4 regions of the Rhizobium sp. P1_B8 genome follow, and region 3 is predicted to be linked to each of the others. Evidence: predicted binding sites of a transcription regulator. Region 3 holds the regulator's gene; each other region holds the start of a gene.
The links. Region 3 encodes PhoB, which activates phosphate uptake and scavenging genes when phosphate is short. Its sites were predicted from a motif close to TGTCATNNANCTGTCAT; they were not measured.

Region 1: AC1D2N_RS01320 (DUF1045 domain-containing protein) is a predicted target of PhoB. The motif match lies at 4,251-4,267, and genes of this name have one in related genera.
Region 2: AC1D2N_RS33910 (acid phosphatase) is a predicted target of PhoB. The motif match lies at 5,836-5,852, and genes of this name have one in related genera.
Region 4: AC1D2N_RS24790 (DUF1868 domain-containing protein) is a predicted target of PhoB. The motif match lies at 4,115-4,131, and genes of this name have one in related genera.

What each region holds. Positions count from the first base shown of each region.
Region 1 covers NZ_JBFTZZ010000001.1:281,477-288,567, reverse strand. The annotation lists gene AC1D2N_RS01350 (metallophosphoesterase family protein) at 1-708, opposite strand, end outside; gene uraH (hydroxyisourate hydrolase) at 712-1,068, opposite strand; gene AC1D2N_RS01340 (ureidoglycolate lyase) at 1,065-1,565, opposite strand; gene AC1D2N_RS01335 (HepT-like ribonuclease domain-containing protein) at 1,570-1,932, opposite strand; gene uraD (2-oxo-4-hydroxy-4-carboxy-5-ureidoimidazoline decarboxylase) at 1,929-2,429, opposite strand; gene puuE (allantoinase PuuE) at 2,429-3,352, opposite strand; gene AC1D2N_RS01320 (DUF1045 domain-containing protein) at 3,468-4,175, opposite strand; gene AC1D2N_RS01315 (NAD(P)/FAD-dependent oxidoreductase) at 4,290-5,468, opposite strand; gene mnmC2 (tRNA (5-methylaminomethyl-2-thiouridine)(34)-methyltransferase MnmC2) at 5,467-6,207, shown strand; gene AC1D2N_RS01305 (PAS domain-containing hybrid sensor histidine kinase/response regulator) at 6,201-7,091, opposite strand, start outside.
Region 2 covers NZ_JBFTZZ010000046.1:17,904-24,994, forward strand. The annotation lists gene AC1D2N_RS33885 (GNAT family N-acetyltransferase) at 15-497, opposite strand; gene pcaF (3-oxoadipyl-CoA thiolase) at 582-1,787, opposite strand; gene AC1D2N_RS33895 (CoA transferase subunit B) at 1,797-2,486, opposite strand; gene AC1D2N_RS33900 (3-oxoacid CoA-transferase subunit A) at 2,483-3,190, opposite strand; gene AC1D2N_RS33905 (IclR family transcriptional regulator) at 3,347-4,105, shown strand; gene AC1D2N_RS33910 (acid phosphatase) at 4,161-5,705, opposite strand; gene AC1D2N_RS33915 (cytochrome-c peroxidase) at 5,905-7,091, shown strand, end outside.
Region 3 covers NZ_JBFTZZ010000004.1:87,664-94,754, forward strand. The annotation lists gene AC1D2N_RS07280 (substrate-binding domain-containing protein) at 1-215, shown strand, start outside; gene pstC (phosphate ABC transporter permease subunit PstC) at 387-1,868, shown strand; gene pstA (phosphate ABC transporter permease PstA) at 1,865-3,187, shown strand; gene pstB (phosphate ABC transporter ATP-binding protein PstB) at 3,203-4,018, shown strand; gene phoU (phosphate signaling complex protein PhoU) at 4,063-4,776, shown strand; gene phoB (phosphate regulon transcriptional regulator PhoB) at 4,911-5,594, shown strand; gene AC1D2N_RS07310 (GcrA family cell cycle regulator) at 5,851-6,384, opposite strand; gene AC1D2N_RS07315 (aspartate aminotransferase family protein) at 6,804-7,091, shown strand, end outside.
Region 4 covers NZ_JBFTZZ010000023.1:37,418-44,508, reverse strand. The annotation lists gene AC1D2N_RS24815 (acetyl-CoA C-acetyltransferase) at 1-875, opposite strand, end outside; gene phaR (polyhydroxyalkanoate synthesis repressor PhaR) at 1,115-1,687, shown strand; gene AC1D2N_RS24805 (hypothetical protein) at 1,682-2,089, opposite strand; gene rpmF (50S ribosomal protein L32) at 2,340-2,525, opposite strand; gene AC1D2N_RS24795 (glutathione S-transferase family protein) at 2,681-3,328, opposite strand; gene AC1D2N_RS24790 (DUF1868 domain-containing protein) at 3,342-4,064, opposite strand; gene mtgA (monofunctional biosynthetic peptidoglycan transglycosylase) at 4,278-5,015, opposite strand; gene AC1D2N_RS24780 (polyprenyl synthetase family protein) at 5,152-6,066, shown strand; gene AC1D2N_RS24775 (DoxX family protein) at 6,133-6,567, opposite strand; gene AC1D2N_RS24770 (cupin domain-containing protein) at 6,636-7,091, opposite strand, start outside.

The DNA.
Region 1 (7,091 bases), on a different contig from region 3:
CCAGTCGGCACGGCCCCTTTCGGTGGCCAGTGCTGACATCGCCATATGGTCATAGGCGACCGTTCGGAACTGCCATATCCATCCGGCCGCCGTCTTTTCCAGAATGGCGTAGCTCGCCAGCGGATGGCCGACTTCCACCTTGTGGTAATAGGGCAGCTCGTCGTCATAGGCCGCGCAGCCGACGCTGCCGGGGTTGACGATGAGACGGCCGTCGGAAAGCCTGATAGCGCGGGGGATGTGGCTGTGGCCGCAAAGGATCAGCGGCAGGTCGATGCCGTCGGCCAGCGCCTCGATTGCCTCGATCGGCTTCAGGAAGACGAAACCCTCCGGCGAAACGGATTCCAGCCAGTAGAGATTGTCGTCCTTCGGCGTCGCATGGCAGAGATAGACCTCATCGCAATAGACGGTATCGAATGGAAGACTACGGATCCAATCGAGATGGGCTGGCGACAATTGGTGATAAGCGGCGGCATCCGAAACATGCAGCGCCGCCGGATCCTGTTCGATCAGGTAGCGGTCGTGATTGCCGCGGATCGAGGTCAGGCCGAGCGGCATCAGCAAGTCTGCCGTCTTGCCGGCTTCGAGCGGCCCGCTAAAGAAATCGCCGAGATTGACGATCTCCTCGATGCCCTGTGCACGAATATCCGCAAGCACCGCCTCGAGCGCCAGATGGTTTCCGTGGATATCGGCAATTGCCGCAAACCGCATTTTTTAGCTCCCTCGATAGGTAGAATAGCCATAGGGCGAAATCAGCAGCGGCACATGGTAATGCGCCGTGACGTCGGCAATGCCGAAGCGGATCGGCACGAGATCGAGGAAGGCCGGATGCGGCAGAGGCGTGCCGCTCGCCCTCAGATAATCGCCGGCGTGGAAGACCAGCTCATAGGTACCGGCTCGAAAATTTTCGCCAATGAGGATAGGGCCGCCATCAACCCGGCCGTCGGCATTGGTCTCGACCGTCTTCAGATGCCTGCGAATCTCGCCGTCGAGCTGAAAAAGATCGATCCTCAGGCCCTCGGCCGGCTTGCCGAGGGCGGTGTCGAGAACATGCGTGGTCAGTCCGGTCATGGGGCTGGCTCTTTGATGATAAAAGGGGCTTCGAAGAAGAATTCTTCCAGATTGTTGCCTGGCCCGTCGCGGTCGACGACCAGGAAGTCTGAGGCTTGGTCGAGCGCCATCAGCGGATGATGCCAGACATTGCGGCGGTAGTTTACGCCCTGGTCGCCGCGCGCCAGAAACACCTGCGGCCTGCCCGGGCGGCCGTTCTCGTCCTCGGAGACGACGACGAGAAAAGGACGGCCCGAGACCGGCGAGAAACTCTGGCTGCCGAGGGGGTGGCGCTCCATCATCCCGACGTCATAGGGGAAGCTGCGCGGCTGTCCGCGAAAGAGGTTGATGATGACGCCTGCGCCCTCGCCCGTCGCATCAGCGGTGGCCAGCGCATGAAAACGCTCCGTCGTGCCGCCATTGATGAACCGCATCGAGGCCGGATCGGCCTCAATCACCTCGCCGAAGGGAGCGAAGGCGGATTTGGTGAGCGGGCGGATCTCGAGAAATTCGGACATGGCTTCATTCGCCTTGGGCATGCCAGTAACGGACCGCATCGATCGCGGAAAGAAGCTCCGGCAGCGTGCGATAGGTCGCCTCCCATATGTTCGACGGACTGAGATCGAAGACTTCCTCGAGGATAAGGTTACCCATGCCACAGATTCTCGTCCATGGCAGATCGGGATGCTCAGTCGCAAATTCCGGATGGTTGACGAGCAGTCGGGACGCCGCCGCACCGATGGTGAAGTGGCAGAAGGCAACAGCCTTGAAGGTGAGCTTGTCCCCGGCGAACGCCGCCTCATCCATTCCGCCGACGAAAGACAGCGCTTCGGATGCCGCCTCATACATTTCATTGAGATAGTCGATGGCGCGCCGCTCTTTCATTCAGCCTCCGGCAGCATCGATGTCAGCCGCAGCAGCGCGATCCGTTCGACCTGCGCCGTCGCGGTCACAAATTCCTCATGCCGATCATTGCCGATCCGTGTTTCGAACGCCGACAGGATATCGTCCTTGCCAAGCCCCTTGACGGCGATGATGAAGGGAAAGCCGAATTTTTCGACATAGATCGAATTGAGTTCGGTGAATCGGGCATACTCGGCTGGGCTCAAGCGATCGAGACCGGCGCCGGCCTGCTCCTTCCGGCTGTCCTCGGTGAGTTCGCCCGATATCGCGAGGCGCCCAGCAAGGTCAGGATGGGCGTTGAGCACGCCGAGACGCTCCTGCGGGCTTGCCGCGCGGAAGATGGCGGTTAGCGACGCATGCACGCCGGCCGCCGTCAGCGGCTCCATCACGGGGCCGGCGTCATAGGCGCGCTCGGCGATGAAAGGCGAATGTTCAAAGACGCCGCCGAAGCGGGAGACGAAATCCTCGCGCGACACCATCAAAGCGCTTCCGGCTGATGGTGCTTGTGCCAGTGTTCGGCGATCTCGATGCGGCGTGGAATCCAGACATTGTCGTGCTTCAGCACATATTCGATGAAGCGTTTCAGCGCCGCTGCCCGGCCGGGACGTCCGACGAGGCGGCAATGCAGGCCGACTGACAGCATCTTCGGGCTGCCCGTCTTGCCTTCCTCATAAAGCGTATCGAAGGCATCCTTCATATAGGTGAAGAACTGATCGCCGGCATTGAAGCCCTGCGGCGTCGCAAATCGCATATCATTGGTTTCAAGCGTATACGGAATGATCAGGAAGGGTTTCCCGTCGACGCCCTTCACCCAGTAAGGCAGGTCGTCGGCGTAGGAATCGGAGGAATAAAGGAAACCGCCCTCCTCCTGCACCAGTCGCAGCGTGTTGTCGGAAGGCTTGCCCTGATACATGCCGTAGGGCCGCACGCCGGTGAGTTCGGTGTGCAGTCGCACGGCTTCGAGGATATGTTTGCGCTCCAGATCTTCGGGAAAATCCTTATATTCCAGCCACCGGTAGCCGTGGCTGGCGATCTCCCAGCCGGCCTCCTTCATCGCGGCAACGGCCTCGGGGTTGCGGGCCATCGCCAGCGTCACGCCGTAGACGGTCGCCTGCACCTTGAGATCGGTGAACATGCGCCAAAGCCGCCAGAAGCCGGCACGCGAACCATATTCGTAGATCGATTCCATGTTGAGGTTGCGCTGCCCTGGCCAGGCGGCCGCACCGACGATCTCCGACAGCAGGTTTTCGGAAGCTGGATCGCCGTCGAGGATCGAGCTTTCGCCGCCCTCCTCGTAGTTGATGACGAACTGCACGGCGACGCGTGCCTCGTCCGGCCATTTCGGATCGGGCGTCAGACGCCCGTAACCAACGAGATTGCGCGGATAAGTCTCGGATACCATCAAATCACCTTCTGAAAAGACGGGGAACGGTAGCATCCGCAGCCGGAATGTCGAGACGGAAACTGCTCGGCCGGATTTTGCCTTTGCGGCACAAGGCTTTAGCTCATCAGCATCCTTAGGCGATTTTGCGCGCGCTGACCTTGCCCATCGGATGCAGCGAGTGAACGCGGAAAGGGCCGCCGGTGCCCTCCTCTATCATCAGCGCCACGTTCGAAACCGTGACAGGCTCGGTGAGGACAGGCTCGAAGATTGTCCGCAACACCGGCTCGAGGCGCGGCATGTCGATCGCGTTGACGGGACCCGTCACCGGCATATGAAAGCGGAATTCCTCCATCACGTAGGGATTGCCCCAGCGATGCAGATTGGCAAATTGCGTCGCCGATAGCCCGTCCGGATCGCTGCGTTCGATCTCAGCCTCGCTGAGCGGCGCGCGGAAACGATCGAATTCCTGCACGATCGCCGAAGCGAGATACTGGATCTGCTCGCAGGGAGTGCTCGGCAGCAGGCTGTAGAAATTGCCGAGCCGGGCGACTTCGATGCGCGGAATCTGGAAGGGAACAAAGGTCCCGGAAAAACGCATCAGATCGCGCAGGAGTTGCGATTCGGGCATGTCGCGGGACAAGTGGAACGGCGCCTTCAAAACGCCGTGAAATCCGTAGCGCCGCGGCACGGCGGTATGGAAGGCGATCTCGTGAATGCCGAGGCCACGGACTGCCGGAGGCTCCATCATATCGCCCGAAAACACGTTTCGGCCAAGCCAATTGGCGGCCACGAGCGACAGCGGATCGCTCGCCGGCGGCGTGAAGCAAATGGCATAGCGCATGCAATTTCCTCCATCAAGGAAGTGAGCGCCGGTGAGATCCGGCGCTGTCGATGCGCAAGCAGATAGGTGATTTGCATGACAGAATAACGAAACGCAGCGCCGCCTAATTCACGTTTAACGTGAAGCCGCGGCGATGTGGCTTGAAATTGCGAAGCTTTCCGGCAGCAGAAATCCGCAGTCTGTATCGCCTGCGATACATATCGCCGCCTCCGCCAGCCGGTGGGCGAGGCCGAAGCTGACCTTGAAGCCGCCGGTCAGCGCGATCAGGCGCCGGTGATCGGGATGGCGGCCGATCATTGGATCCCGGTCGATCGCCTTCGGACGAAGCCCGGCCCAGCGCTCGACAACGGGAGCGTCGCGAAGCGTCGGCACGATGCCGCGCGCCGCCTCGATCAGCACGTCGAGCTGGGCGTCGGTCGAGCTGGGATCGTCAAAACTGTTCTCGCTGGTGCTGCCGATTGCCACGTGCCCGCCCTCATGCGCGATGACATAGAGCCCGTCGAGAAAGATCGTCGGCAGCGCCGGGTCAATATCGGCTTTCAACAGTGCTGCCTGCCCCTTGACCGGCTGGCCGAGCGGTTGTTTCAGCCCCGGCGTCAGTTCTTGCAGCAATGGAAAGGAGCGATGGCCGGCGGCCACGATGCAGTGACTGAAAGCGATCGTTTCACCGTTGATTTCGGTCGTGCCGCGATCAGGGTCAAGGCACGCAACCGTCGCATGCTCCAGGATACGAACATGCTTTGCTCGCCGAAGGAAGGCGATAAGCGCTGCGATCAGCAAGCGGGGCGCAACGCGCGCGGCGAGCGTGTCGTGCACGAAGCCGCTCTCGCCGGCGGACGCCTCGATCCAGCCGTTGACCGGTGGCCTGTCGAGCACATGCCAATGGAAGCGGCGCTCGCCCACCCGCCAATGCTGTTCAGCGTCCTCGAAATGGCCGCGCGCTATTTTTTTGAGATGCGGCTTCGGCAGCGGGATCAGCCGTCCGGACCTGTTATACCCGGCGGAAAGCCCGGTCTCGGCTTCGAGCGCTGTGATTTCGGCTTCGAGCGAGACCAGTGCATCGAACTGGAACTGCTTCTTCTCCGACCATCGGTCCGGCATATGCGGCATCAGCGCGCCGAGCAGGCCGCCGCTTGCACCTTCGCCCAACCTGCCGGCGTCAGCAACAAGAGTACGGATGCCCCGGCGCTCGGCATGGACGGCCGCCCAGAGCCCCATGATGCCGCCGCCGACGATCAGCAATTCTGAGGATGATTGACCTGAGACCGGCTGAGGACTATCGGCTTTTTCCATGACAGACGTGAACCCCGATCAGATTGGCGCGGGCGCGCCGCAGCCGCTCGAATGGCGCGACGGCGATATGCCCTATTCCACCGCCTTTGGCGATCATTTTTATTGCCAGACCGATGGGCGGCTGGAATGCGGCCACGTTTTTCTCGCCGGTAACGGCCTGCCGGAACGCTGGAACGGGCAGAGATTCCGGATCGGAGAACTCGGCTTCGGCACCGGCCTGAACTTCGCCGAAACCTGGCGGCAATGGAAGCTCCACCGTGCCGACGGCCAGCACCTGCATTTCACCTCCTTCGAACTCCACCCGATGCGCGGCGAAGAAATCGGCCGGGCGCTGTCGCACTGGCCGGAGATCGATGCCGAACGTCAGGTGCTGACGGCGGCTTGGCCGGAAATACCGGTCGGTATCGTGCGACTCGATCTCGACGCCCAGACGACGCTCAGCGTCGTATGCGGCTATGCCTTGGACGGCGTCGCGGCAGCCGAAGACGACTTCGACGCCTGGTATCTCGACGGCTTCGCCCCGTCGCGCAACAGCGATATGTGGTCGGAGGAACTGATGCGGCTCGTCTGTGAGAAAAGCGCAGCCGGCGGCACTTTCGCCACCTATGCGGCGGCCGGCTTCGTGCGCCGCAATCTCATCGCCGCGGGTTTTGCCGTCGAGCGCCGCCAGGGCTTCGCCGGCAAGCGCGAAATGCTCTGTGGCATCAAGGCATCCCCCAGTCAGCGCGCAGATCAGTAGCTGGTGCGCTCCGGCTGCTGCTCGCTCGTTCCGAGCCACTGGCGGATTTTTTCCTCGAGCAGCTCGGGACTGATTGGCTTCGACATGTAGTCGTCCATGCCGGCATCGAGGCAGAGCTCGCGGTCGCTTTCGAGCGCATGGGCGGTGACGCCGATGATCGGCACCCGGTGCCCCTGCCCGTTTTCGCGCGCGCGGATCGTCTGGGTCGCCTGATGGCCGTTCATGACGGGCATTGAGACGTCCATCATGATAATGCGCGGCGTATACCGCTCCCAGGCGGCGACCGCCTCCTCGCCATTGTCGACGACGAGGAAGGAAAGACCCGTGCCTTGCAGGATCTGTGTGAAGACGATCTGGTTGACCTCGTTGTCCTCGGCGACGAGCACGTCGACGAATTCAGCGGTTCGCTTCTGCGGCGCAGGCGCGGGCGCCTGCACGGCCACTTCCGTCTGCAGCCGGGCAATCTCGGCCTCGGATGCCTGCTTGACGCGGCTGGCGCGCACCACCTCGACGACCGTGTTGCGCAGCACGTTGGCGCGCGCCGGCTTCATCAGATGCGCGTGGCCGTTCAGCGCCGCGAATTCCTTTTCCGTGCCGGAAATATCCATCGACGTCAGGAAGATGATCGGCAGTTCGACGAAGCGGGGATCGGCTCGTAGCCTGCGCGCGACATCGGCGCCGTTCATATCGGGCATGTGATAATCGAGCACGACGGCATCGACGGTGACGCCGAGATTGGCCGCCGCCTCCAGAATCGCAAGACCGGTACCGCCGCCTTCGGCGGCCACGCCGTCGAAGCCCCAAAGGGACAGCTGTTCGGTCAGGATTCGCCGGTTCACTTCATTGTCGTCGACGACGAGGATGCGCGCACCCTGCACGTTGAT
Region 2 (7,091 bases), on a different contig from region 3:
TTTTTTCGTCGCACTTAGAGGGTACGAAACATCACCAATGCGTCGACATAGCCCTGCGTCGGATGAAGGAACACGCCAGGGAGCCGGCCGACGATCTCGAAGCCGAGAGACTGCCACAGCGCCACCGCACGCTCATTGCTGCTGACGACGAAATTGAACTGCATCGCCCGAAAGCCCCGCAAGCGGGCATGCTCCAGGGAATGCTCGTGCATCAGGCGAGCGACGCCACGGCCGCTGGCGGCAGCGTCGGTCATGTAGCCGCAGTTGCAGACATGCCGGCCGCCGCCTGCCTGATTGGCCTTGATGTAATAGGTGCCGAGGATCACGCCATCCTCTTCGGCGACGAAGGTCTCGCGGTCCGGTCCCATCCAGTAGGCGAGCGCATCGGTCTCAGTCAGATCGCGATCGAGCGCATAGGTTTCGCCGGCGCGGATCGTCGGACCGATGATCCTCCAGATGGCGCTTTGATCGTCCTTGTCTGCGGGCCGGATCAACATGACTGGTTTCTATCGAAGGCTGATATCACGCGCAACGGGTCGAGCGCCTAGCGAACGCCGGAAGCACAGCGTTTTCAGCCGAACTCAAACCCTTTCGAGGGCGATCGCGATCCCCTGCCCGACGCCGATGCACATGGTCGACAGCGAGTATTTTCCGCCGGTCTCCAGAAGTTCGAGTGCCGCCGTGCCTGTGATGCGTGCGCCTGACATGCCAAGTGGATGGCCGAGCGCGATCGCGCCGCCATTGCGGTTCACCCGCGCGTCGTCATCGGCAATCCCGAGTGCGCGCAGCACCGCCAGCCCCTGGCTGGCGAAGGCCTCGTTGAGTTCGATCACATCGAACTGCTCCGCGGTCATGCCGAGCCGTGCCATCAGCTTGCGCGAGGCCGGGATCGGCCCGATACCCATCACCCTTGGCGGAACGGCGGCAGCCGCGCCACCGAGGATACGGGCGATCGGTGTCAGGCCATATTTTCGCGCCGCCGCTTCGGAAGCGACGATCAGCGCCGCTGCCCCGTCATTGACGCCGGAGGCATTGCCAGCCGTCACCGTGCCGCCTTCCTTCTTGAAAGGCGTGGCGAGTTTCGCCAGCGTTTCGATCGTCGTCACGCGCGGATGCTCGTCCTTGTCGACGACAACAGGATCGCCCTTGCGCTGCGGGATGGTCACCGGGGTGATCTCCTTCGCCAGCCGGCCGTTTGCCTGGGCGGCAGCCGCCTTCGCCTGGCTTCGCACCGCAAACGCATCCTGATCCTCGCGGCTGACATGATAGTCCGCGGCGACGTTCTCACCGGTCTCCGGCATCGAATCGACACCGTACTGCTTCTTCATCAGCGGGTTGACGAAGCGCCAGCCGATCGTGGTGTCGTGGATTTCGGCGGCCCGTGAAAAGGCCGTCTCGGCCTTCGGCATGACGAAGGGCGCGCGTGACATGCTCTCGACGCCGCCAGCGATCATCAGTTCGGCCTCGCCGGAGCGGATGGCGCGCGCCGCCGTGATCACCGCATCCATGCCGGAGCCGCAGAGCCGATTGATCGTCGTGCCGGGTACCGCGATCGGCAGGCCGGCGAGCAGCGCCGACATGCGCGCGACATTGCGGTTGTCTTCACCCGCCTGGTTGGCGCAGCCGAAGATGACGTCGTCGACGGCCTCCCAATCGACGGCGCTGTTGCGTTCCATCAATGCCTTCAGCGGGATCGCACCGAGGTCGTCGGCCCGCACCTGGGACAGCGAGCCGGCGAAGCGGCCGATCGGCGTTCTGACATAGTCGCAGATAAAGGCTTCGGTCATGGCTTTTCCTCAGAGTTGCGGGACGACGAGGTCGCCAACCGGGCCCTCGACATACAGTGGCGCACCGGTCATGGCCTGCAATTCCTCTTGCGACATAGCGGCCAGCTTCTCGCGCAGAACGAAGCGTTCCTTCACGATGTCGATGACGGCATGGCTGGTATAGATGCGGGTGATGCAGCCAACGCCGGTCAGCGGGAAGGTGCATTTCTCCACCAGCTTCGGCTCGCCTGTCTTGGTGACGTGTTCGGTGATGACGCAGACCTGCTTGGCACCATGCACGAGGTCCATGGCGCCGCCAACGGCCGGCACGCCTTTGCTGCCCACCCGCCAGTTGGCGAGATCGCCATTCTGGGCGACCTGATAGGCGCCGAGGATCGCAACGTCGAGATGGCCGCCGCGCACCATGGCGAAGCTATCGGCGTGATGGAAGAAGGCGGCACCCGGCTTCAGCGTCACCGCCTTCTTGCCGGCGTTGATCAGGTCCCAGTCTTCCTCACCTGCGGCCGGCGGCTCGCCGAAATTCAGGATGCCGTTTTCCGTGTGAAAAATCGCCTGACGGCCGGGCGGCTGATAGCGGGCGACCATTTCGGGAAAGCCGATGCCGAGGTTCACATAGGCGCCATCGGCGATATCCTGCGCGGCGCGCCAGGCGATCTGCGCATTGGAAAGTTTGATGTCCTCACGAGTGTCGATGGTCATACGTAGGCCACTCCGGCTCGAATGAGCTCTTCTTCCTGCTGGGGATTGGGAACAGTGACGACGCGGTCGACGAAGATGCCTGGTGTCACCACATGCTCGGGATCGATGCCGCCGGCCGGAACGATAGATGAGACCTGGACGATGGTCTTCGCCGCGGCCATGCACATCAGCGGATTGAAGTTGCGGCCGGCCTTGTTGTAGGTGAGATTGCCCTGGATATCGCCGATCTCGGCCTTCACGATCGCGAAGTCGGCCTTCAGCCAGCGCTCCTGCACGTAATGGCGGCCATCGAATTCGGCGATGACCTTACCGTCGGCCAGTTCGGTGCCGTAGGCGGTCGGCGTATAGAAAGCCGGGATGCCGGCCCCGCCGGCGCGGATGCGCTCGGCAAGCGTTCCCTGCGGCACCAGCTCGAGCTCGATTTCGCCGGCCACATATCTATCCGTAAAGGCGCGCGGATCCGACGAACGCGGGAAAGAGCAGATCATCTTCCGCACCATGCCGGCATCGATCATCGCCGCGATACCGATGCGCCCGTTGCCGGCATTGTTGTTGATCACGGTGAGGCCCTTGGAGCCCTTGTCGATCAAGGCATGAATAAGCTCGATCGGCGCGCCCGAGCCCCCAAAACCACCGATCATGACGGTCGCGCCATCTCCGATCTCAGAGACGGCTTCCGCCGTGCTCCCGACTGTCTTGTCCATGCGGGATCTCTCCTTGGCTATGCGATCGGGAACTGGTTCCCGTCCTTTGAGCGTCAGGGATAAAGCGCGGCGGGCCGGACGGCAAGAAATTTGTGCGATATTTGACATTTGTTCATATATCGCACAACATGAATGAATCCATTGGAGACTGGACCCATGCGCGAAACGGATTTCGTCAGCGGCTTCGCCCGCGGCCTGAAGGTCATCGAAGCGTTCGGTGAAACGCGGCAACGGCTTTCCATTGCCGAGGCCGCCAAGCTGACGGAGCTTGACCGCGCCACCGTGCGCCGCTCATTGCTGACGCTCGCCGAGCTCGGTTATGCCGATTATGACGGCAAGTTCTTCACGCTGACGCCAAAGATCCTGCGCCTTGGTCATGCCTATCTCTCAGCGACGCCGCTGCCGGCCCTGCTGCAGCCACATCTCGATCTTCTCTCGGAAAAGGCCGGCCAGAGCGCCTCGGCCTCGGTGCTTGACGGCACCGACATCGTCTATATCGCCCGCGCCTCGCAGCGCCGCGTCATGTCGATCAATCTCACCCCCGGCAGCCGCCTGCCCGCCTACTGCGCCTCGATGGGGCGCGTTCTGCTCGCGGCCCTTGGCGAGAGCGAGGCCCGCGCCATCCTGGCCCGCAGCGAGCTGAAGCAAAACACGGCGAATACCAGGACCGATCCGGACGAACTGATCGCCGAATTCCGCCGTGTCCGCACTGAGGGTTACGCCATCATCGATCAGGAGCTGGAGATCGGCCTCTGCTCCATTGCCGTGCCCATCGACAACGACCGTGGCGAAACGGTCGCAGCGATCAATATCGGCGCGCCGGCTGCTCTCGTCCCGGCGGCGGAGATGAAGGAGCGCTATCTGCCGCTGCTGAAGGAAACGCAGGCGACCTTGCGGCCGCTGCTGCGGCGATGACGGTAAGCCTGAAGGGAGAGCGACCCCGGCCAGCGCCGGGGCCGCTCGTGATCGGTCAATGCGTCAGGTCGAGCGCGGCAGTCAGGTCACCCATCGGCGGCCGGTCGTTGTTGCGCAGCGCCTTGTCGCGGGCGACGATGCCGGGCAGCACCGGCAGATCGTAGCGCGCGGTGATGAAGCGGATGATCGACGTCGTGTCGTACTGCGTATGATCGACCATGCCGCCCTTGGCGAAGGGCGAGATGATGAAGGCCGGAATGCGGTTGCCCGGGCCCCAGCGATCGGCCTTCGGCGGCGCGACGTGATCCCAGAAGCCGCCATTCTCGTCATAGGTGACGATGACGAGCATATGGCCCCATTGCGGGCTCTTCTCCAGGTGGGAGACGACATCGGCAAGATGCTGGTCACCGCTCGAAACATCGGCATAACCGCCATGTTCGTTGAGGTTGCCCTGCGGCTTGTAGAAGGAAACCGCCGGCAGCTTGCCGTCGTCGATATCCCTAAGGAAGGCTTCACCGCCTAGGCCACCATCCCTCAGATGATCCGCACGCGCCTGGGTGCCGGGCGCGAAATTGGCGAAATAGTTGAATGGCTGGTGATGGAACTGGAAGTTCGGCACCGGGGTGGCATTCTTGCCGTCCAGGGCTGCCTGCCAGGCGCCGCTATACCAGGCCCAGCTGACACCCTTCAGCGACAGCAGGTCGCCGATGGTGATTTCATGCTGCGGCGGCAGCGTCGTTGCCGCCGCCGGATCGGCATAGGCCGCGTCACCATCCTTGGCCGGCGGATTGGCGCTCGGCTGGTAGGGCGGCTGCATGGTGTTGACGGCGTAGAAGTCAGGCGTCAGCGTGCCGTCGGAAACGAATTTCGGTGCGCCGTCCAGCGCCGACTTCGGGGCGTTTTCCGCGACCGTCAGCGACGTGCCATCCGCATCCACCTTGGCGATGGTGGGCTTGGCCGGGCTCTTGTCGGCGTTGGGATAATAGGGCGTGCAGGCGCAGACCAGCGCGAAATGGTTGAGGAACGAACCGCCGAAGGCGCCCTGGAAGAAATTGTCGGCAATGACGTATTTCTTGGCGACCTGCCACATCGGCAGGATGGAGCCGTCGTAATGGCCCATGACCAGGCTGCCGGAATCGGCCCAGGCGACGAACTTGTCGTTCTTGCCGCCGTCGATCTGCATCTGCTCCTGGTAGAAGCGATGCCAGAGGTCGCGGGTGATGACCGAAGGCGCCTCTGCGAAGCCCTGCGGATCGTCGATCGCGAAGGAGGCGTTGGCGAGATGGGCCGACTGCGCCTCAGTGACGGCAGGCGAGACACCCTTGGCGGTGAGGCCGCCCCAGGCCGGCGGCAGTTCGGACAGCCGCTGGCCGTCGCGGTCGAGCTGGCGTGCGCGATCGGCGGTCGCGTTCGAGAGCCCGTCGGCGCCGGGAAAACTGCCATAGAGATTATCGAAACTACGGTTTTCGGCATAGATGACGACGACATTGTCGATCTTGTCGTAACCGGCCGGCGCCGCATGGGTTGCCGTCGCCACCGCAAACGGCACGATGGCCGATCCGGCGAGACAGATCGAATGGAGGAGTTTCAGTCTTTTCACGGGGGTACCTCATGGCTAGGGGGGCGTTGGCTAGAGGGAGCGGAGAACGCTCGGGGGCGTTCGGACGCTATTCCGGCCGTCTATCAACTTTGTGACATCAGGGGTTGCCGTGATGCCGCAGGAGACTGGCCGTCATCAATTTGTTGCAGCGAGGTTCGATCATGGCGGAAACCAGTACTAACTTATTGGAATCCTTATCATGACGACGAAGATCATCTGGCTTGTGCGCTCCGGCCTGGCCGTCGGCATGGGTGCCGTGGCGCTTGGTCTTGCCATTCTTCCCCTGCGGCAAAGCAGCGCGGCGCCTGCTGTCGGCGTTCATCCCGGACCGACGTCGCGCGCTGAGGCCTTCGCCCGAGCCGAAACGCTGACCGCACTTGGCCGTGAGATATTCTCAGATCCCTCGCTGTCGGCCTCTGGCTTGCAGGCCTGCGCGTCCTGCCATGATCCCAATCACGCCTTCGGCCCGGCATCGGCCATGCCGGTCGAAATGGGCGGCGAACATCGGGACCAGCCGGGGTTGCGCGCTGTTCCGACGCTGCGTTACCTGCAATCGGTACCTGCTTTCACCGAGCATTATTACGATTCCGAGGACGAGGGAGACGAAAGCGTCGACAACGGCCCGACGGGCGGCCTGACCTGGGACGGCCGGGTCGATCACGGTGCCGATCAGGCGAAGATCCCGCTGCTCTCGCCTTTCGAAATGGGCAACAGGGATGCGGCCCAGGTAGTGGCGAAGCTGCGCAAGGCCGCCTATGCCGACGACATCAAGGCGGCCTTCGGCGAAACGATGTTCGACAATCCTCAGGATGCCTTTGATGCCGCCGCCGAGGCGCTCGCCACCTTCGAGCAGAGCGGCCCGGATTTTTATCCCTATTCCAGCCGCTACGACGCCTTTCTCGCCGGCAAGGCGACGCTGACGACGCAGGAGCTGCGCGGACGGCAGTTGTTCGAGGACCCAGCCAAGGGCAACTGTTCGAGCTGTCACTTAAGCGAGCCCGCCAATGACGGCGAGCCGCCGCAATTTTCCGATTTCGGCTTCCTCGGGCTCGCCGCGCCCCGCAACATGGCGGTCCCGGCCAACAACGATCCCAACTATCACGATCTCGGCCTTTGCGGCCCTCAGCGCACCGACTTTGCCGGGCGCAGCGACTATTGCGGCCTGTTCCGCACCCCGACGCTGCGCAACGTTGCGCTGAAAAAGAGCTTCTTCCACAACGGCTATTTCCACTCGCTGCGCGACGTCGTCTCCTTCTATGCGACCCGCGACAGCAATCCCGGCCGTTGGTATCCAAGGAATGCCGACGGCACGATCCGGAAATATGACGACCTGCCGCAGGCCTATTGGGATAACCTCAACCAGGATCCGCCCTTCGGCAGGAAGCC
Region 3 (7,091 bases):
CTAACGGCACCTACCCGGTTTCCCGCCCGCTGTTCTTCTACGTCAAGAAGGCACATCTCGGCGCCGTTCCGGGTCTGAAAGAATACGTCAACTTCTTCGTATCCGACCAGATGATCGGCCCCGACAGCCCGCTCGTCGAATACGGCCTCGTTGCCGCTCCGGATGCCGAACGCGACGCGATCCGCAAGGACGTCGAAGCCGGCAAGTCCATGTAATGACTTTGCCGGCGCGGCGCCTTTCAGCCCGCGCCGGCATTGCCTTATGTCCCTGCGCGCCGGCGGTTCTGGAGCTGCAGGGTTGGAATTCCTTCTCCATGATTGGAAGCTGAAGGCAGGCTGATGAAGCCGCCGGGCTTTTTGGGGGCTATGGGCCTGGGGACGTAACGAATGAGCACATCCATCATACTTTTGTGCCTTGTGGTGATCGGAGCCGCCGCCTATCTGGTCGCGCGCAGCCGGGCCACGGCGCTTGCCGGAGGCCGATCCTCCGCATTGCATTCACGGCCGGCCTATTATGGCGCCTATGCCGCGATCTGGGCGGTTCTTCCTGCCCTCATCGTCCTCTGCCTCTGGCTTTCCATCAGCCCCGGCATCATCCAGTCCTCGGTTCGCGGCGCTGTCCCCGACGACATCAAGGCTCAAGCCTCGGTCGAGCAGGATCTTGGTTATTCGATGGTGGCGACGGTCGCCCGCGGCCTGACGATGCTGACCGCGGATGAAGCTGCGGCGGTCTCCAGCGATCCCGCAGCCCTGCAGGCCAAGCTCCTCGAAAAGGGCGTGCCGCTTGCTGGCCAGCCGCTGCCTTACATGCTCGACGCCGCCAAAAAGCTCAACACCATGAGCATGACGAGCCGCATCGCCATGACGGCTGTTGTCTTCGCTCTCGCCATTGCCGGCGCCTTCTATGCGCTGCGCTCCATCGCTCCGCGCTTCCGCGCCCGCAACCGGGTCGAGCGCGTCATGCTCTGGGGCCTGCTGCTCGCCTCCTCGATCGCCATTCTGACGACGATCGGCATCGTGCTCTCCATGCTGTCGGAAGCTGCGCGCTTCTTTGCGGCCGTTCCCGCCATGGACTTCTTCTTCGGCACCGTCTGGGATCCGCGCTTTGCCGGCGCCGGCAGCTCGTCCTTCGGCCAGTTCGGCCTCATCCCGTTGCTGCTCGGCACGATCTATATCGGCCTGGTGGCGATGCTGGTCGCCGTGCCGGTCGGCCTCTTCGCCGCCATCTACATGGCCGAATACGCTTCGCCGAAAGTGCGCGGCGTCGCCAAGCCGCTCCTCGAAGTGCTCGCCGGGATTCCGACGATCGTCTACGGCTTCTTCGCGCTCGTCACCGTCGGCCCGTTCCTGCGCGATTTCTCCGCCCAAATCAGCGGTCTTCTCAGCGGCAACTATAGCAACTTCATCCAGGCGCAGAGCGTTCTGACCGCCGGCATCGTCATGGGCATCATGCTGATCCCCTACGTCTCCTCGCTGTCGGACGACATCATCACCGCCGTGCCGCGTGCCCTGCGTGACGGTTCGCTCGGTCTTGGGGCCACACGCTCGGAAACCATCAAGAAAGTGGTTCTCCCCGCCGCTCTTCCCGGCATCGTCGGCGCATTGCTGATGACGGCTTCGCGCGCCATCGGCGAAACCATGATCGTCGTGCTGGCCGCCGGTGTCGCCGCCCGCATCCAGATCAACCCCTTCGAGCCAATGACGACGGTGACCGTCAAGATCGTCAACCAGCTGACCGGTGACCTTGAGTTCACCTCGCCGCAGACGCTGGTTGCCTTTGCCCTTGGCATCACGCTGTTCTGCATCACGCTTTGCCTCAATATCTATGCGCTCTACATCGTGCGCAAATACCGGGAGCAGTACGAATGACGGATATTGTTTCTCCCACATCAGGCGTCACCGTTTCCAAGGCGCCAGTGCGCCGCGATATCGGCATCAAGCGCCGCTACGCCGCCGAGCGCCGGTTCCAGGCCTATGGCATCGCCGCCATCACCTTCGGTCTCGTCTTCCTCTTCATCCTGCTGTGGACGGTGATCGGCAAAGGCTACACCGCCTTCCAGCAGACGGCGATTACCCTGCCGATCGAATTCTCCGAGAAGACGATCGACCCGAACAATAAGCGTGCGACCGACCCTTCGGTGCTGATCGCCGCCAACTACCCGGTTCTCCTGCGCGACGCGATCGTCAAGCAGCTGAACGTCAATGCCTCGAGCCGTCCCGATGTGCGCGATGCATCCGCGATGCTCTCCAAGGGTGCGCCGGTCCAGCTGCGCGACATGGTCGTCGCCGATCCGTCGATCATCGGCAAGACGGTCAATGTCACGGTGCTCGCCGACGCCAATGTCGACAGCGCCAACAAGGGCCAGATCGATCTGTCGGTCGATGAGAAGAACCGCAAGGTCAACGACAAGCAGGTTGCCTGGATGAACGAGCTGAAGGCGAGCGGCGCTCTCCACAAGCAGTTCAACACCGGCCTCTTCGTCAATGGCAATTCCAGCCGTCCGGAGGCCGCAGGCCTTGGCGTCGCCCTGATCGGCTCGCTCTACCTGATGCTGATCGTGCTCGTGCTCGCTCTGCCGATCGGCGTCGCCGCCTCGATCTATCTCGAGGAGTTCGCGCCGAAGAACAAGCTGACGGACCTGATCGAGGTCAACATCAACAACCTCGCCGCGGTCCCTTCAATCGTCTACGGCCTGCTCGGTCTTTCCGTCTTCATCAACTTCATCGGCCTGCCGCGCTCGGCTTCGCTGGTCGGTGGCCTGGTGCTGACGCTGATGACCCTCCCGACGATCATCATCGCGACGCGTGCGGCGCTGCGCGCCGTGCCGCCGTCGATCCGTGCCGCAGCGCTCGGCCTCGGGGCGTCGAAGATGCAGATGGTGTTTCACCATGTTCTGCCGCTCGCCATGCCCGGCATCCTCACCGGCACGATCATCGGCCTGGCGCATGCGCTCGGCGAAACCGCGCCGCTGCTCTTGATCGGCATGGTCGCCTTCGTCGCCAACGCGCCGACGACACCGCTCGATCCCTCGACGGCTCTGCCCGTGCAGGTCTATATGTGGGCCAACGAGGCCGAACGTGCCTTCGTTGAGCGTACTTCGGGTGCCATCATCGTCCTGCTCCTGTTCCTGATCGTCATGAACATGGGCGCCATCCTCTTGCGTCGTCGCTTCGAGCGCCGCTGGTAAACGGAGTTAAACATCATGAACATGTTGACGGAAGCTGCAGTTGAAAAGGCGCTGGATCACAAGATGAGCAACGGCCCGTATAAGATGATCGGAAAGGATGTCTCGGTTTACTACGGCGAAAAGCGCGCGCTTTTCGATGTGAACCTGAACATCCGCGAAAACACCGTAACCGCCCTGATCGGCCCGTCTGGCTGCGGCAAGTCGACCTTCCTGCGCTGCCTCAACCGCATGAACGACACGATCGACGGCTGCCGCGTCACCGGCAAGATCACGCTTGATACCGACGATATCTATGATCCCGATATCGACGTCGTCGAACTTCGCGCCCGCGTCGGCATGGTCTTCCAGAAGCCGAACCCGTTCCCGAAGACGATCTATGAAAACGTCTCCTACGGCCCGCGCATCCATGGCCTTGCCATGTCGAAGGCCGATCTCGACCAGATCGTCGAGACCAGCCTGCAGCGCGCCGGTCTCTGGAACGAAGTCAAGGACCGCGTGCACGAATCCGGCACCGGCCTGTCGGGCGGTCAGCAGCAGCGCCTCTGCATTGCCCGTGCCGTCGCCGTCAGCCCTGAAGTCATCCTGATGGACGAGCCCTGCTCGGCGCTCGACCCGATCGCCACCGCCAAGGTCGAGGAGCTGATCCACGAGCTGCGCGAGAACTACACGATCGTCATCGTCACCCACTCCATGCAGCAGGCCGCGCGCGTCTCGCAGCGCACCGCCATGTTCCACCTCGGCAATCTCGTCGAGGAGAACGACACCGACAAGATGTTCACCAATCCCGACGATCCGCGCACCCAGGACTACATCATGGGTCGCTTCGGCTGATCTTGGCGACACCAAGCCTTCCCGTTATTCGAGGATAAAGCCCCATGGCATCGACACATATTTTTTCTGCCTATGATGATGATTTGAAGTTCCTGTCCAGGCGGATTTCCGAAATGGGCGGCCTGGCCGAGCAGATGGTCAGCGAAGCCGTGCGCGCTCTCGTCAACGGCGATACCGCGCTGGCGCAGAAGGTCATCTCCGACGACGTGATCCTCGATCACGCCGAACGCGAAATCGGCGACAAGGCGATCGTCACCATCGCCCGCCGTCAGCCGATGGCTTCGGACCTGCGCGAAATCATGGGTTCGATCCGCATCGCCGCCGATCTCGAACGTGTCGGCGACCTCGGCAAGAACACCGCCAAGCGCGTCATCGCCGTCCAAAGCACCGGCGTTCCCCGCAAGCTCGCTCGCGGCCTCGAGCATCTGTCCGAGCTGGCGCTCGTTCAGCTCAAGGAAGTGCTCGACGTCTACACCAATCGTTCCGCCGACAAGGCGAATGCGATCCGCGAACGGGACAATGAGATCGACGCGATGTACACCTCGCTGTTCCGCGAGCTCCTGACCTACATGATGGAAGATCCGCGCAACATCACCAGCTGCACACATCTTCTCTTCTGCGCCAAGAACATCGAGCGCATCGGCGACCACGCCACCAACATCGCCGAGACGATCTATTACATGACGACAGGCGCGCAGCCGGAAGGCGACCGTCCGAAGGACGACAGCGCCAACACCGTCGGCGCGGTCACGGAATAACCGCCCACACCCCGCCACCTGCGTGCGCGCCCGTCCGGGCGCGCAAGAGGTCGCAGCCAATTTCTGAATTTGCGCAGGATGCATTGCTTAAATCACCCCCGGTTTAAGGATCATGCGCGAGGAGACCGACACGCATGATCCCGAGAGTTGCAGTTGTTGAAGACGAGGAAGCCCTCAGCGTGCTTCTTCGCTACAATCTCGAAGCGGAAGGCTTCGAGGTCGATACCATCCTTCGTGGCGACGAAGCCGAAATGCGGCTTCAGGAGCGCACGCCCGATCTTCTCATCCTCGATTGGATGCTGCCTGGCGTCTCCGGCATCGAGCTCTGCCGGCGCCTGCGCATGCGGCCGGAAACCGAGCGCCTGCCGATCATTATGCTGACGGCGCGCGGCGAAGAGAGCGAGCGTGTTCGCGGATTGTCGACGGGCGCCGACGATTATGTCGTCAAGCCCTTCTCGACCCCCGAGCTCGTTGCCCGCGTCAAGGCGATGCTGCGGCGCGCCCGCCCCGAGGTGCTGTCGACGGTGCTGAAATGCGGTGACATCGAGCTCGACCGCGAGACCCATCGCGTCCATCGCAAGACCCGCGAAGTCCGCCTCGGCCCCACCGAATTCCGCCTGCTGGAATTCCTGATGTCGTCGCCGGGCCGGGTCTTCTCCCGCTCGCAGCTTCTGGACGGCGTCTGGGGCCACGATATCTATGTCGACGAGCGCACCGTCGACGTCCATGTCGGCCGCCTGCGCAAGGCGCTGAATTTTTCCAACATGCAGGACGTCATCCGCACCGTCCGCGGCGCCGGCTATTCGATGGAAGCCTGAGGGCTTTGTCCCGCTGCTGTCCGGTTTGCGCTGATGGCTGCCCCTCACCCCAACCCTCTCCCCGTAAAAAACGGGGAGAGGGGACGTGCCACACGAGCGCGCGCTGGGAACGGAGAGGGCGCCGCATGCCCCTTCGCCCCGTTCACGGGGAGAAGGTGGCGGCAGCCGGATGAGGGGCAGCCATTGGCACGAACCAAAATTGCATAAAAAAACGGGCCACTTGGCCCGTTATTTATGTCTGACGATAATAGCCCGCTCAGCTGGCCCGCGCGGCCGCCCGGCGGCGTTCGTTGACCGGCTGGTAGGCAAGCTTCTGGTGGTAGCTGCAATAGGGCGAATTGTCGGGGGATTCGCAGCCGCAGAAATGGAAGTCATCCTTCAGCGGATCGCCGACCGGCCACTTGCAGGTGCGTTCGGTCAGTTCCGTCAGGCCGAGGCGTCGGGAAATCGGCACGACCACGTTGCCTCTCGGCACGTATTCCATTTCCTCGATCGTTTCGATCTCGATCTCTTCCTTCAGCATGGTCGCGCCCTGCTGGCGGGTAACGGTGCGCGTGGCGACCCGTGAGGCATAGTTCGGTGCGCGCGGCGCCGATGTATTGCGCTTCGGCGTTCGTGCGGCGGTGTTGGTGCCGCCGGCCTTGGCACGGCCTGGAAGGCTCAGCCGGTGCACTTTGCCGATGACCGCATTTCTGCTGACTCCGCCAAGCTGCGCAGCGATCTGGCTGGCGCTCAGTCCTTCGGCCCAAAGTTTCTTGAGTTTCTCGACCCGCTCGTCTGTCCAGTTCATGCCCTGTCTCCACCTTTTGCGTTGGTGATGGCAGAATCCCTCACCGTTGTCCCGGGAGCTCCGAAACAAGAAACGCTTGATCAATTTTGGTGACTAGTTCCGCCGCATGCAGTCTAGTAATTGATCTTTAACCTAGTGTGAGGCTGACTCCGTGACAAGAGTCGCATGAATCCGGATGAATCGAATTCGTAGTTTTCCCCAACTTGCTGCCTCTGCGTGGCATTTCTGCAATAATGCCTGTTGAAGACTGAAAATGCCGCTGTACACCCTTGCTGCATACGCTAAGGGCGCAGTTTTGTTGACATTGCAGCGCGAAAAGGAAATAGTGCCCCTCGCCGCCGCAAGGCGGCATTTTTGATTTTTCGGGCCTGGTTTCCTTAGCCGGAGTCATTGCCCGGCAACTTGATGGAGATCGCGCCATGGCTGAAGCCGCGCCGCTTTATGACACCTATTCTCGTGCCCCGCTGCGGTTCGAGCGAGGCGAGGGCGTGTGGCTGATCACCGAAAGCGGCGAGCGATATCTCGATTTCGGCGCTGGCGTTGCCGTTACGTCAGTCGGCCACAGCAATCCGCATGTCGTGGGCGCACTGAAGGAGCAGGCCGACAAGGTCTGGCACCTGTCGAACATCTATGAGATCCCCGGTCAGGAACGTCTGGCAAAACGGCTGACGGACGCCACCTTCGCCGACAAGGTGTTCTTCACCAAT
Region 4 (7,091 bases), on a different contig from region 3:
CCGGTGCCCATGATCTGCGGATCAACACCTGCCGTTGCCCAGGAAACGATGCGAGCGAGCGGCTGGATGCCGCGCCGGACTGCCTCCGCTTCACTCATCAGCACCGCCACAGCGGCACCATCGTTGAGGCCGGACGCGTTCGCGGCCGTAACCGTGCCGTCCTTGTCGAAGGCCGGGCGCAATTTCCCCATCGCCTCGAGCGTGGCGCCGTGACGGATATATTCGTCAGCATCGACCGTAACGTCGCCCTTACGTGTCTTGATGACGTAAGGGATGATCTCGTCGACAAAGCGGCCGGCCTTCTGCGCTGCCTCCGCCTTGTTCTGCGAGCTGACGGCGAATTGATCCTGGTCGTCGCGCGAAAGCTGCCACTGGCGCGCAACATTCTCGGCGGTGATGCCCATGTGGTAGCCGTGGAAAGCGTCGGTCAAGCCGTCCTTGATCATCGTGTCGATCATCTTCATGTCGCCCATCTTGACGCCGCCGCGCAGATGCGCGGCATGCGGGGCCATCGACATGGATTCTTGGCCGCCGGCAACGATGATCTTGGCGTCGCCGGTGGCGATCTGCTGCATGCCGAGCGCAACCGCGCGCAGCCCCGAGCCGCAAAGCTGATTGACGCCCCAAGCGGTCGCCTCCTTCGGAATGCCGGCCTTCATCGCCGCCTGGCGGGCCGGGTTCTGGCCCTCGCCGGCGGAGAGCACCTGGCCGAGGATCACCTCGTCCACCTCGCCGGGATCGACGCCGGCGCGCTCGAGCGCGCCCTTGACGACGGCCGCCCCGAGCTCATGCGCGAGAACCGTCGCGAAAGCGCCGTTGAAAGCGCCGACTGCTGTTCGCCCTGCACTGGCGATGACGATGGATGGATTGCTCATGGGGACGCTCCTCGTTTTCGTCTCACTTACATAAGTGGAAACTGGCAAAGCTTGGAGCACAAGTCAAACGCGAAGACCGGCTGCCGTCATTTTTCGGCAGCAGCCCGCGAAAGCCCGATTCATCTGCTCTGTGAAAGGTTTGCCGCATCGCACAAAGAGATTGTCACCGGCCTTCTTTTGCGTTTACAGTCTCAACTGGAGGAATATCCATAAATCAGACGGGGGTTCAGGAGACTGATATGGCGAAGCATGAGGGTCAGATTGTTATCAAGAAATACGCCAATCGCCGCCTATACAACACGGGCACCAGCACTTACGTGACGCTGGAAGACCTGGCGGAGATGGTGAAGAAGGGCGAAGAATTTACCGTACAAGATGCAAAAAGCGGAGATGACATCACCCATTCGGTGCTGACCCAGATCATCTTCGAACAGGAATCAAAGACCGGAAACACACTGCTCCCCATCTCCTTCCTGCGCCAGCTCATCACCTATTATGGCGACCAGATGCAGATGGTCGTGCCGAGCTTTCTCGAACATTCGATGCGCTCCTTCACCGAACAACAAGCCCAGATGCGCGAGCAGGTGACCCGCGCTTTCGGCGAAACGCCGCTCGGCAAGAACCTGCAGTTGCCGATGCAGATGGTCGAGGACCATGTTCGCCGCAACACCGAGCTGTTTCAGCAGGCGATGCAGATGTTCTCGCCCTTCATGACGCCGCCTGCCAAGGAAAGCCGCAAGGCCGAGGCCAAGGATATCGACGAGCTGAAGGAACAGCTCCGCGCCCTTCAGAACAAGCTCGACAACCTATAGTCCGATCGAGACATCCCGCCCGGCGCTTCGGATCGACACGGCAAAACCGCCGATGACATCGATCAGAGCGATCGTCATCAAAATGAAGAATACCTGCGTCGCAGCATCCCGGACGAGCAAAAACTCGACCAGGAAGGCGATGAAGACCAGCATCGACAACATGTGGTTGACGAGATTGCCGGGACCGGTCCTGGTCGCTTTGAGGATTTCGAAGAACAGCACGACAAGTGCGATGACGATGAAAAGATCGCCGAGCGCCATGCTCCAGATCGCGCCCGAGATCATCGACAGCACGATGATATCATGCTGCAGTGCCGGAATGCCGCCATCGCCCATCAGGCCCAGCATCGCCAGATTGTAAAGAATAAACGGGATAATCATCAGGGGCATGGCGGCTATCATCGGCAATCTCCCAGCGCATCATGCTTTCCGAAAATCGGATGCGATTTTCGGAAAGCATGATGCGTAGCTTCAAAGTGCTACAGCGTCCTTTGCGCGTCTGAAAAGACGCGCGGCACAGTAGCGCGCAAGAAGAATACTGCCGCAAACCGTTGTCTGACTGCAAGTCATTGCAAATATTATATTGTCGAAATGCAAAAGGCCGGCATGACGCCGGCCTTGAAACTTCGATCGGACAAGCCGGATCGGGAAATTATGCGCTTTCCTTCGGCGTCAGGACCTGGCGGCCGCGATACATGCCGGTCTTCAGGTCGATATGATGCGGGCGGCGCAGTTCGCCGGAATTCTTGTCTTCGACGTAGGTCGGAGCCTTCAGTGCGTCTGCCGAACGGCGCATACCGCGCTTGGACGGGCTTGTTTTTCTCTTCGGTACAGCCATTTCACTTACTCCACTTGCGGGCAAAACATTCCCACGGCCAGACTGGCGGCCGAAACGGACATGTCGCGATTTCGGAATTTGGCGCGCTTATACATGCAAGGGGTGGCCTTGACCAGTCCCCATGCGTATTTTTTGCGAAGCCGATGATTCCAGGCTCAGACTTCGTCTTCCGGCACGATCCAAGGCTCGGCGCGGGCCGCCTCTTCCCATTTCCGCCAGGCCGGATGCGCCTTCATGGTCTCCATATAGGCCAGGATATCGTTTCGGCTGACGAGATCATAGATGTCGAACCGGTTGACGACAGGCGCAAACATCGCATCCGCCCCGCTGAACGCACCAAACAGAAACGGTCCGCCGGATTGCTGCAGCAGGTCGCGCCAGATCGTCTCGATACGGCTGATATCGGCGTCGACACCATCCGGCAGCGCGATCTTGCCCTTCGGCCGGCGGATATTCATCGGGCAGGCGCTACGCAGCGCCCGGAAGCTCGAGAGCATTTCCATCGAAACCGAACGGGCGAGCGCCCGCTCGGCACGATCCCTCGGCAGAAGGCCGGCGTCCGGATAAAGCTCGGCGACATACTCGACGATCGCCAGCGATTCCCAGATCTTCAATGCGCCGTGCTGCAGGATCGGCACCCGCCCGGTCGGCGAAATCGCCTTGATATTGGGATTGCCACTGGGATAGTCGAAGGGGATCAGGACTTCCTCGAAATCGACGCCGGCGCCCGTCAGCGCCATCCAGGGCCGGAACGACCAGGAAGAGTAGTTCTTGTTGGCAATGTACAGCGTCGGTTTATCCATGGGCCTCTCCCGTTCAGGCTTCGAAATCGAAAATCAGCAATTCGTGGAAATGGTTCATATCCTCGAACACGCAGAATGCCGGCGGGGTCAGCTCGAGAACAGGGGCCTTGCGGCGGATATCGTCGGCCACCTCATCGAGCATCGCCTGCCAGCGCGGCAAGGCTTCATCCTCCAGCCGTTCGATCGCATAGCCAAAGGTCATGTGGAACTTGTATTCCTCATGGCTCGGCTGGCGATAGCCCAGAAGATCAGCCAGCGCATTACGCCAGGCGCGCATGACCCTGCGGTCGTTCTCCGTCGCCCCGTCGACGAGCAGGCCCGACGGGCGAGCGTCGACGATGGCGACCTTGAAGGGATCGAACATCGAGAAACCTTCGAGCCTGGCCGCCATCAGCGCGGTCATGTCTTCGATCGGCGTATCGAGTGGGAGGTCGCCCGGCCAGGAATCCTGCCGGCGCCTGGTCTCGATGACACCTTCGAAAAGCGTCATGTGAATGCTTGATATCGGCGTGAAGAGGAACTGCGGGGCCTCGGGCATCGCCAGATATTTCTCACGCGCCTCGATCAGCGCCGTCTGCGTCTGCGAGCCCTTCTCGAGATGGCAGACGATGGTGTTGCCGGCTTCCGGCAGAAAGCCGCCGACCTTGCGATAGCGGCTGCCGAGATGGGCGGGCGGGGTCGGATTATGCCTCTCCGAATAAAGGAGAAGCTCGGGCGAAAACGTCGTGGTGGTCATGGGCGACTCGGGGGCTCTGGTTGGACTGCATTCGCCCATATGGCAGAACCAAGAATGTCAGATGACACTTGCCGCTTCTAGAGCATGATGCCGAAAAGTGTGAGCGGTTTTTGGACGATATCATGCGCTAACTATATAATTTAGAACAGGATTCAGATTTCAGGCAGAACCCGGACTGAAATCTGAATCCTGCTCTAACGACAAGTTCTGATGTCAATCATAAATGCACCTGATGTAATCGCCTGAACCTTGCGCGCGTCTCTCGATGACGCCGGCGAGCCGGCGAAGGCCTCGTCCGGGCTTGCCGGCATTGCGGTCGATCGGGTTTGGCAGCGAGACGGCAAGCAGCGATGCCTGGCGCCGCGTCAGCTTCGAGGCCGGCACCTTGAAATGATGCTGGGCCGCGGCCTCGATGCCGTAGATGCCGGGACCCCATTCAGCAATGTTGAGATAGATTTCCATCAACCGCCGTTTCGACAGGACGAAATCCGTGGTCACCGCGAGCGGAAGTTCCAGCGCCTTGCGCACGAAGGAGCGGCTGTTCCAGAGGAAGAGGTTCTTCGCCGTCTGCATCGGAATGGTACTGCCGCCGCGTGTCGCCTGACCTTTCAGCGTATCCTCGACCAGCATGCGCATTTCCGCCCAGTCGACGCCGCCGTGAAAGCAATATTGCCCGTCCTCCGACATCATCACCGACTGCACCACAACCGGGGCGATATTATCAAGCGACACCCATTGCCTGTCGTAACCACGCAGCAGCACGAGATCACGCAACATCAGCGTCGAGACGGGGTGAATGAAGGGCAGCAGATAGAAAAAGATCAGTGCATAGGGAAGGATCAGCAAGATCAGCACGGCAAGAACAATGCGTTTCAACACACGCCGGTCTTCGAACCATCGCCGACGAGCCGGCATGTCGACGCTGTCCTCTCTCTCTGGCGCTATATCCAATGTCCCCAAGTCCGATTTCGCTCCTGTCGTTCTCATAACGCCTGTGCAGAGCTTATGCCAGAGTGCGCGGCGAATCTTGCTGCCGCCATCGACAATTCCGTTGCAAGCCCGTGGGCGCTCATGCCAAACAGCGCCCATGGACGCGAACCGGAACACTTTCGAGACGAGGCTGAAGAACAACGCCCACGAGATCGAGGCGCTGCTCGACCTATTGCTCTCGCCGAGCACTCTTTCCGATGAAATCGCCAGGCCCGAGACGCTGCGCGATGCCATGCATTATGCCGTGCTGAACGGCGGCAAGCGGCTGCGCCCGTTTCTCGTCGTCGAAAGTGCAGCCCTTCTCGGCGGCGACGCAGAGGCGGCACTTCGCGTCGGCGCCGCCCTTGAATGTGTCCACTGCTATTCTCTCGTGCATGACGACCTGCCGGCCATGGACGATGACGACCTGCGCCGCGGCAAACCGACGGTACACATCAAGTTCGACGAAGCGACGGCAATCCTCGCAGGCGACAGCCTGCTGACCTACGCCTTCGACATCATCGCTGCGCCGGAAACGACCCTTCCCGATACCAGCAAGGCATCGCTGGTGCTGGCCCTTGCCCGCGCAGCCGGTCTCGGCGGCATGGCCGGCGGCCAGGCGCTCGATCTCGCGGCAGAAAAGCAGGCCCCCGACGAAGCCGGCATCATCCGCCTGCAGGCGATGAAAACCGGTGCGCTGATCCGCTTCGCCTGTGAAGCCGGCGCCGTCATCTCGGCAAGCCCGCCGGAAGATCGCCGCCGCCTGCGCGCCTTCGGCGAAAAGATCGGTCTTGCCTTCCAGCTTGCAGACGACATTCTCGACCTGACCTCGGACACCGCGACCATGGGCAAGGCAACCGGCAAGGATGCGGCCCGCGGCAAGGGAACACTTGTAGCTCTTCGCGGCATGGAATGGGCCGAAGCCCAGCTCCGTGAGCATGTCCGCGATGCCGAGGCGCTGCTTGCCCCCTACGGCCCTCGCGCCTCGATCCTCACCGCCGCGGCGCATTTCATCGCCGACCGGAAGAGCTGACATCCCCAGGCCCGCCTCCGGCGTTGGGGAGCTTTGACTGTTCCCCGACGCCGATGATCCGATCGTTCAGGCGCCGGCTAAAACAGGCGCCTGAACCGCAGCGGTTCGCCGCCCCAGGATCGCAACGATCATCAGACCGCCGACGACGCTCAGATGCTCGATCGCAAACAGCATCTCGAGAAAGGCGGCTTGGCCGCTCATCGACCAGAAGGCGTGCGCGATCGGGATCGTCAGCACGGTAAAGACGCCGAGAGCGCCCGCCCCGAGCCAGATATGCCGACCGGAGATGACAAGGGCGGAGCCGGCTAGCTGCACGAATATGACGGCAATCGCAGTCGGCGCAGCAGGCGCAAGGCCGTAGTGCTCCATCTCTGCGATCGCGGTCGGGAAGTCGAAGAGCTTCGCAAGCCCGCTCGACCAGAAGACCAGCGTCAGCAGAATGCGGGCAAAGATCCGAAAGCTGCTCGATGCCAGCAGGCGATCGACATGATGCATTCTCATTGTTGATTCCTCGATAGTCGAAAGGATTGGGATCGGCGTCGCAGCGCTTGCTCCCCGGGGCCGCGGGCTCACGCCTGCGGCGGCGGCGGAATGTCGATGCCGAAACGGGCGGCCGTCGCGACGATCTTCGGAACGTCGGGCGCGCTCATCGGCGGAAAGGCTGTCGTGCCGGGTGCGACCGGCTCGCCGATCGCCATGAAGAACTCCTCATGCAGATCGCCGGGGAAATTGATCAAAAGCAGCATCGAGGGCGTCTCGGCAATATTCCGGAAGGAATGCAGCGTGCCCGGAGAGACGTGGACGAAATCGCCGGGGCCGCAATGCTTGGTCTCGTCGCCGACGACGATCTCGTAACGGCCTTCGAGGATGAGAAAGGCTTCCTGATCCGTCTGCGTGTGCGGCGGCGGGCCGGCGTTCGGAGCCGTATAGGCTTCGATGACGGTGAAGCTGCCTTTGGTATCCGCGTAGCGGGCACGAAAGGTGAGGATATTGCCAAGAAAATGGACGGTCATCGGCGCAGCGGC